One region of the Commensalibacter oyaizuii genome, then DNA from elsewhere that is predicted to be linked to it. Evidence: riboswitches for the same ligand, from Rfam matches in the RefSeq annotation. Region 1 holds a riboswitch; the other holds the start of a gene.
The links. A riboswitch is a leader RNA that binds a small molecule or an ion and turns the genes downstream of it on or off. The one in region 1 is predicted to bind thiamine pyrophosphate.
Positions count from the first base shown of each region.

Region 2: linked by a shared signal. The riboswitch ahead of QJV27_RS08230 (FAD-dependent oxidoreductase) and the one ahead of QJV27_RS10195 (TonB-dependent receptor) in region 1 are both predicted to bind thiamine pyrophosphate.

Region 1 covers NZ_JASBAO010000001.1:2,217,064-2,221,615, reverse strand. The annotation lists gene QJV27_RS10200 (hypothetical protein) at 1-389, opposite strand, end outside; gene QJV27_RS10195 (TonB-dependent receptor) at 490-2,871, opposite strand; TPP riboswitch at 2,864-2,963, opposite strand; gene QJV27_RS10190 (FUSC family protein) at 3,007-4,552, opposite strand, start outside.
Region 2 covers NZ_JASBAO010000001.1:1,815,823-1,820,374, reverse strand. The annotation lists gene QJV27_RS08240 (thiazole synthase) at 1-295, opposite strand, end outside; gene thiS (sulfur carrier protein ThiS) at 298-495, opposite strand; gene QJV27_RS08230 (FAD-dependent oxidoreductase) at 498-1,424, opposite strand; TPP riboswitch at 1,556-1,677, opposite strand; gene QJV27_RS08225 (uracil-DNA glycosylase family protein) at 1,867-2,445, opposite strand; gene QJV27_RS08220 (NAD-dependent deacylase) at 2,455-3,180, opposite strand; gene QJV27_RS08215 (SDR family NAD(P)-dependent oxidoreductase) at 3,397-4,236, shown strand; gene QJV27_RS08210 (adenine phosphoribosyltransferase) at 4,331-4,552, shown strand, end outside.

The DNA of each region.
Region 1 (4,552 bases):
TTGGTATAATTTTTATATTTTGGAAAATCGGATCTTTCTTTCATTCTTTTTGCAGTTTCTACTTTCGAAAAATAAGTAATTTTATCAAAAGGACTAGTTTTTCCTACGGCTTGAGCCTCTTCAGTTTCTGGTTGTATTATTAAATTAACAGCACCATCACCTAAAAAGCAAATTTCCAAATCTGGACTATCCTTAGGTGTTTTTTGATAGCAATCATGTACCTTTTCAGCGGCTTCTTTAATTCCATCAACTGTTTTAACGCAAAAACTTGGAGCAAATTTTTTAACAGCAGCATCAATAGTGCCATCTGACATGTGGCTTGGTTTGTCCGCAGCCATAGCGGTTAAAGGGAAAGAAATAATAGAAAAAGCAAGTAAGATTTTTTTCATTTTGACCTTCATATACACTTATAAAAGTTTACTCAATTTACCATAGATGACTCTAGTTTTAAAAATAAAAAGCCCGTGCGTTCTGCCATATTGCTTTACCTTAAAATCCAGTGGTCATGGTTAACATGGTTGCAAACCCACCGCCAATATAATAATTCGGCGATGAACCAGCAATTACTGTGCCATATTTTCCAACAGTATCACGTGCATTTCCTGTGGGACTGGCAACACCAGAAAGATATTTTTGATCGGTAATATTAATAAAATTCATGCGAATTTGTGGATGTTTCATAAATCCATAACTATCAAATCGATATCCCAGTGCCACATTTCCCGTTGCAAAAGAGCCAATCGATTCATCGTTCATAAAAGTTGCATATTGTTTGCCAACCATTTTGACATTACCATTAGCAAAAAAATGACCATCATCATATGTCAACCCTACGGCAAATTGCCATGGTGGGCTTCTGACAGCTCTTTTTCCTTTGGTAGGTAATAAATCACCATAGGTGCGTAAATCATTATCTATTCTGGTATATAAATATTCACCAGAGACATAAGGACTGAAATGATGCCAGGGTTTTAATCCAATTTCTGCATCTACGCCACGTGATGTTTGACCACCAGCATTAATCGATGAACCTACCCACGCACCATTTTGTCTTAATATCGTCGAAATCATTCGATTGGTATAATTATAATTAAAAAATGTAACGCTTCCTAAAAAACGGCGACCGTTATAACGGTATCCTAGCTCTTCCTCGATTGAATATTCTGTTTTCAAATGGTTCGTGCCAATCTGTGAAATATCCCCTGTATTGGGATCGTAAGTATCATATAATGTTGATTTATTGGGAACAGCGAAATTAGTATTTACACTGGCAAAAATCTGATGCTCTTTATTAAATTGATACCGAACCCCCAATCTTGGCAGTGGTTTAGATACATTATTCCCAGTGCGATATTGAGGGCCTGGTAATCCATTCCACCCCGAACGATTGAAAAAAATCTGCTTAAATCCCGCATCAATAAATAATTTATTGTCCATAAACGTCATATGGTCACCCAGAAAAACCGCATTTACTTGGGTTATCGTATGCGTATTTTGGGCCAATAACTCCTGACCGTCAGGTAGATGAATGTTTTGATGTTTACCACTCCATAAATCCCATGGCTGTCCATTGGAAGAAACAGGCGTAAAAGGTTGCGTTACAACATCATCAGAATAATCATACCAATATCCCAATAATAATTGATGATGTTTCAAGTTTAATGTTAATGTGGGTGTAAACCCAGAACGATAAGTTCGTTGAAACCATCCCCCTAACACTGTTGCTGTGCCATCTACCGCGCCTGGGATATCAATTTTACCTTGAATAGGTTGGGTTCCTTGCCACAATCCCATCTCATTAAGCGTGGTGCCATAAGGTGAATTTCCATATCCATATTGAAAATACGGAGTTACCTTAAATTGCAATCGATCTGTTAACGTAAATTTAGAAGGCGTAGCCACATAAATTTGTTGAAATGTTTGCTGATATAATTTCCAATAATTGCTGTTATCAATTGCTGTTTTATCCCATGTGCCAGAATAATTATTTCCACCCCCTGCACCATCGGCAATCCATTGAGATTTTGTTGGAGTATAATAACTGCTCATAAGCGAGTAATTCCAGTCACCAAGGAAAGAAATCGAATTATTATTCCCCCACTCTTTTAAAAATTTAAAATCAATATGCTGGCGATGGTCATATCCTGGCCCACGCCAATTATTCCCCCCAGTATAAGAATAAGAAATAAAACCCTTTATCCCTGTTTTACCAATTTCACCCGTATCAACACGCATGAAAGCACGCCCTGTATGATGTGACCCATAAGATAGATCAATCAGTCCACCAAATTTTTCCGCAGGATCGCGCAATTTTAAATTAATTATTCCACCAGCAGCATTATAAACAGGACTGCCTAAATCGGGGGACCCTTGGGCCAAAGCGATAGATTGCAAATTCTCATTATCAACAAACTGGTTTAAATACCCAAACCCGTCAGAAACATCATTCAATGGCATTCCCTCTAAAACATAGCCTATTGAATTACCGGTCATTCCCCGAACCGTTAAATCTGTCTGTGACGATAATCCATAAGGATCAGAAGTGGAAACATTTGCCCCTGGCAACATATTGATTAAATTATATACATTAGACGTTGGAGCTTGCATTTGAATATAACTAGAAGACACAGTACTGACTGATTTCATCGCCGTTTCAGGTTTAATCAATCCACCCCCAGCATCTTTGCCAACAAAACCATAGGCTGTTCGATATCCTGGCGCTTTGCCTGTCACCATAATCTGTTCGCCCGCCTCAGATATGGGGACGTCTTGTTTATTTTTTGGATCTGCTGCAACAGCAACCATTCCCGTCACAGGCAATGCTGTCATCACACAAAATAAGCGATACATATAACTTGAGAATTTAAACATTTTACTTCCTCCCTTCGCTGGCATGATCCAGATCAGGTTCTACGAGTGTATTCTCAGCCCCTTTTTATAAAGAGACACCCCGGTTAAAACAATTTGTAATTGTTTTATCGTATTTTTACTGTGTTGAATACCCCCTTATTCATTCCATTTTTCGTGTTGTAAAAAAGGATGAGTTACATCCAAAAATGCAGCATTTTTTTCCATTGAATCAGCAATGATTGTTAAACATGCAATAGCAGCCACAATTTCCATACGAACAGCCAAATTTTGTTCGTAAAGCTCACGTTTTCTAAGCTTTTTGATAACACTATGACAAACAACGACAGTACGCCCATACCGCCCATGAAATTTAGAAATTCGTCTTAATACAATTCGCAACAAATCCTTAATGTCGTTGGTCATAATATCGTGATCAATCATCGACCTTAAACGCAAAACATTCAACCCAATCATCATGACGGCCATCGTTCCCAAATGATAGGCCTGCACGACTTTCGTATTTTTTGTTGTATTTAACTGACGTATCATTGTTACCAATAATTCCGTTGTCTGAAACAACCAAATCCGTGGGCTACGTTTATGGGTAGTCGGCACTGCCCGCATATTTTTCAATAAGGTTTGACGTAAATTTAACCGTGTATTTATTGGGCTGTACGGATAAATCAACCGAAAAGAAAGAAGCGCAAATATAATCCCCATAAATAAGGATAAAGCATTATTTGCAAATGTTACCTCGTCCAATCGGGCTTGATTGTCTAAGGACAACATATATGGCAAATACGAAGCATAGGACGCTGAAACAGACAATGTTTTTGGATTGGCAATTCCTAACCCCCCAATCAAAGTCGGAATAAATAATACCACGCATAGAGTGAACATATTTTCCATTGGAGGAATAAATACGAAAGTCAGGAAAAGACCAACAATTAATGCATAAATCGATCCTTTAAACCATCCAAAGGTTGAAGCAGAAGGATTTTCAAATAAACAAAAACGTGCACATCCCATTCCTGTTAATGCAGCAGCAGATCCCCCCTTGTCCCAACCCGTCACATACCACATGACACAGGCCGCGGTCATGGCAACAAATGTACGCAAACAATTTTTCCATGCCAAAGAATAATTTAAAGGAGGGGTAACATGAAAGTTGAAATGATCATTTTTATATGGATGAATGCTTTTATAATATTCATCTAATGTTATTTGTAATTCACCTAATAGCTCGCTTAAACTTCGAAATAAAATCCGATCATTAAAAATGGTTTGATTGACCTTTACAGCATCAGTAGAACGATTACGGTCTCGTTGTTGATAAAAACTATCTGTAATTCGTTGACGACATTCCCAGCGCAATGCATTTAATCGTTGTTTTTCAATAAGAAAACCTTCCCCTTTTTCAATACGTCGTAATAGTTTTTTTAACCGTTCCTGCACCACAGGGATAATAAGTTTAAATTCATAAGTTTCCTCACCAAAATAATTCATTTGTGTAGATAACCCTGTGCTACGGGCTAACACTGCGGTTACTGAAAATAATGCTGCATGGGCATGATCCCCCGTATGATCATGCCCATTCATTTCGATTTGCCTAAATTCTATTGTATTATTGAAATTTGTAATTGCCGTAAACAGTTCCTGAGATTTTACAACAGCCTTTTCATCCCCTGAAAGCATGTCTGCA
Region 2 (4,552 bases), 400 kb from region 1:
CCGCATGACCTATCACTTCTAACTTGATCCAAGTCGTATTAAAAACCTCTCTGGCCATGTGGGCGGTCGTAACAGCTTCCTTAACCGTATAACATCCTGCCGTATTAGGTAAAAACCGTTTTTTTACCTGACTTAGAAGATGACGAAATCCCTCCCCCGCAGACCCTTCGCGCCTAAGGCTGACCGTAATAATATCCGTTTCGGATTCCATAATAGCCTTGGCTAAGATATCTGGTGAAGGATATCCAGCCGTACCCAATAATAATCTGGAATTCAATTCATAACCGTAAATCATTACTATCCCCCTTGCATCGGGGAAAGCACTTCGACCTTTGCCCCTTGCGTTAATTTTGTCGTTTCATAAGCGGTTCTAGGCACAAAGTCGCCGTTTACTGCGGTTGCAATAGCTGTACTATCAATTTTTTGTTCTTGAAATAGCACCATTAATGTTTCTGCCTGTGTTTCAATATCTTGACCATTTAAATAAATCTTCATCTTTATCCTCCATGCGAAAGTTTCTGCATCAATTGTTGTGCCATAAACGGTGCTAATAAAAAGCCATGACGGTACATTCCATTCACAAAAAAACGCCCTTCTTGGTACAAAATCTCTGGCATGTTATCAGGGAATGAAGGACGTAATCCTGTTCCCGTTTCAATAATTCTGGCCTCTGCAAATGCAGGATGTAGTGCATAAGCAGATCCTAACATTTCCATCAAAGCACGTGCACTGATTGGACTGTTATCGTGGCTCTCGATCATTGTTGCCCCCAGCATAAATTGCCCATTGTGGCGTGGAACCAAATAACAAGGAAAACGGGGATGCAATAACCGAATTGAACGCGAGAATGTAATATCGTGGGATTCGAAGATTAACATCTCCCCCCTGACTGCACGTAGGTTAGATAAGCAATCTTCTGCCTGAATCCCACGACAGTCAATAATTTTACCACAAGGAGAATTCTTGTGAAAAACGACGCCTTTTTCAATTAAATTTTGCTTTAACTCTTGCAACGACAAACGAGGATCCAGATGGGCCTCAGTCGGAAACAAAAGACCACGTGCAAACCGACTGGATAAATCAGGTTCGACCTGTTCAGGCACAACCCATTCATAATCACTGGTCATTGTTGCAAAGCGATTTAACTCTGCTCCATCTCGTGGGGGGGCCACCACCAATGTGCCTGTCTTTTTAACACTGCTAACATGATCTGACCACCATTGAATAGCCATTACCCCATGATCAACGACTGCCTGTGGAGCGCTTTCCCCTTCACAAAAAGGGGCTAACATACCCCCAGCAAAAATAGAAGCTGTTGGAATTGTTGATGACTCGATGACTTCTACCGCCTCACCGTGTTCACATAATGTTGTGGCAATACATAACCCTGTTACACCACTGCCAATCACTGACCAAATCTTCATAATCTGATCTTTGACTTTTTAACTATATTGTAACTCATTCTTCCCTCTCATAATCAAAGACCCATTTAGATTTTCGGTAAAGAGAGGTTGGTCACTAATGTTTTCTATATCACTGACCTTACAGATCTATCTGATGACGGATCCCGTCTCCCTACGCCAGTGTAAACTGGGTCAGGTTCCAAGGGTCGCTAAACCGAGAATATTCTCTACTAGCCTCTCAGTCTCTTTGGTTGAGACTCCCCCGACATTATTTATTGTTTAAGGATAATAGGGCTGGCATATAAGTCAACAAGAATTTCTTATTTACTGCCCTTGTGCGCGTCATAAGTATTGTGATATTTTGATGTAATGCAGTATTTATTATATATGATGTGGTAAAGCACTAGAAATATAATCTATATTAATAAGATAATAATTAGATACTTATAATCTAATACATATTCTATAATCTCAATACGCGTTTTACCAATACCCTCAATTCCCCTAATATTTCTTGTTCGAAATACGGATTTTTTTTAGCCCAAGCCAGAGTGCGCCATGAAGGGTGTGGCAACGGAAAAAAATTAGGCAAATATTGCTGAAAATTTTTTACTCTCTGCGTTACTTGCCCCTTGCCTAAAACATAATTTTGAGCATAAGACCCAACCAATAGTGTTAATCGAATATTTGGTAAAACCTGTAACAGCCGATCCCGCCATTGTGGTGCACACTCTTTACGTGGTGGTTTGTCACCCCCCTTTTCCAAACGACCAGGATAACAAAACCCCATGGGAATAATGGCTATCAACTGATCGTTATAAAAAACATCGCGATCAATTTGTAACCAATCACGCAAACGATCCCCTGACGGGTCGTTAAATGTTAATCCCGTGTTATGTGCCAACGTTCCTGGGGCTTGACCTGTAATTAACAGTCGAGCGTTTGCAGACCCTGCTTGCAAGATTGGTTTAGGCCCTAGAGGTAAACCTTCACAAATATGACAAGCTTTAATTTCTTTTACTAAATCATTCAAACACTGCATAGGCACGCCTTATCTTGTCTTTGATTGATACTGCTGTAACCACGATTTAACAAATTCTGGTACTAGTTGTGTTGCTGGACCCAAACGGCTTTCATTAAAACGAGAGGTTCCAGCTGAAGGTTCTAAATTTAACTCTATTGTTTTTGCATTAGCAGAAGCAGCCAATTCAACAAATCCTGCTGCGGGGTAAACCTCCCCTGATGTTCCAATAGAAATAAACAAGTCACATTGTAGTAATGCTTTTTGTATTGCATCCATATGATAAGGTGTTTCCCCAAACCATACAATGTCAGGTCTCAAGTTTTCCTGACCACACTGGGGGCAAGGCGTATCCACAAAGCAATTTTGATTCCATGTTATTTTCATATCGCATGCAGTACACCATAACTTGTATAACTCACCGTGCATATGATAGAGATTTTTGCTGCCTGCGCGTTCGTGCAAATCATCGATATTTTGAGTCACAACCAGCAACTCAACCTCTAAATTACGTTCTTTTATCACTCGCTCCCAATCTGCCAATGCTATATGTGCTGCGTTTGGTTTAACTGTCGGTAAATCTTGACGTAATTTATTGTAAAAATCATGTAACTTTTGTGGACTTCTCTGAAAACCTCTTGGGGTGCAGACCTCTTCCATACTATATTTTGCCCATATACCATTAGCATCCCTAAAGGTATCCAATCCAGACTCTTTACTGACCCCAGCCCCAGTTAGCACAACAATTTTTTGCATTACTGGTCCCCTTTTATTATTATTTCAATAAGCTAACAATATATACCCACTCGCCCCGATAATAACAAATATTATCCGTAAAAAAAGTATCGTATTTACATATTATTTAAATCCAGTTTAACTATTATAACAAAAATATGTTATAGTGCATATTATTGCCAAAAAAGCTTAAATTATTTTAATAAATACTTCTTTCCTTAAATTGAGATTTATCTAATGCGTTTTAATATATTTACCCGTTCAAAAAAAGTTGCTGTCGTTACTGGTGCTACTGGTGGTTTAGGCAAACAACTGGTTAAACATTTATTGGCAAAACATTACAAAGTCGTAATGGTTGCTAGAAACTTAATGCAGATGGAACAAATTTCACTTCATTTTGGAAAAAACGTTACCAGTTGTATTTGTGATATTTCTCAACCCAATGAAATCCATTATTTATTACAAGAAATCCGATCACGCTTTGGTCAAATCGATGCATTAATTCACTGCGCGGGCAATATTTATCCAGGCCCTTTGGATCTTCAAAGTGATGATATGATTCAAAAGCAAATTCAAACCAATTTAACAGGTGCCATTATTGTTACTAAAGAGTTGTTACCACTGTTAAAGAGAAATAGCTCTATTATTTTCATCAATTCGCTTGGGGGTTTATTGCCATTAAAAGGAAGTGCTCTTTATTCTGCTGGCAAGTTCGGATTGCGTGGTTTTGCATTGGCATTATCAATGGAACTGCGTCCCAAACGCATTTATGTCTCTTCGATTTTCCCTGGGGCAATAGATACAAAAATGTTGCGTCAGGAAATCAAAAATGGAGGAAGCAATCTCAATTTCTGCACACCTCCGTTATCAGCTGATGAAGTTTGTCGCACGGTTATCACTGCATTACGTAAAAAAAAGCAGGAATATTATTTACCAAAATGGTCCGGAATCCAAATTAAGCTTGTTATGTTAAAACCTGCATTGGTTCAATTATTAATGCCATATATGGAAAGAAAAGGCAAAAAGGGTAAAAAAATATGGGCAAAAAGAAATAGGAATAATTTACAACAAGACTAGAAATCTTTAAAAATCTATTGCTAGACTACTATGAACCTTTTACATGTAGGGTTCTTTATATAATTTTTAATAAATACAAGAACGACCCATAACGATGAATGTAACACAGCACTCTGATTTCAATCCACCTGAAATTGACCTTAAGCAGTATATTCGCTCTATTCCTGATTACCCAAAGCCTGGCATATTATTTTACGATATTTCAACATTGCTAAGAAATGCTGATGCTTGGCAAATTGCAACTGCACGTATGGCACATGGTGTCGCAAAATGGCAACCTGATTTAATTGCGGGTATTGAATCACGCGGATTTGTC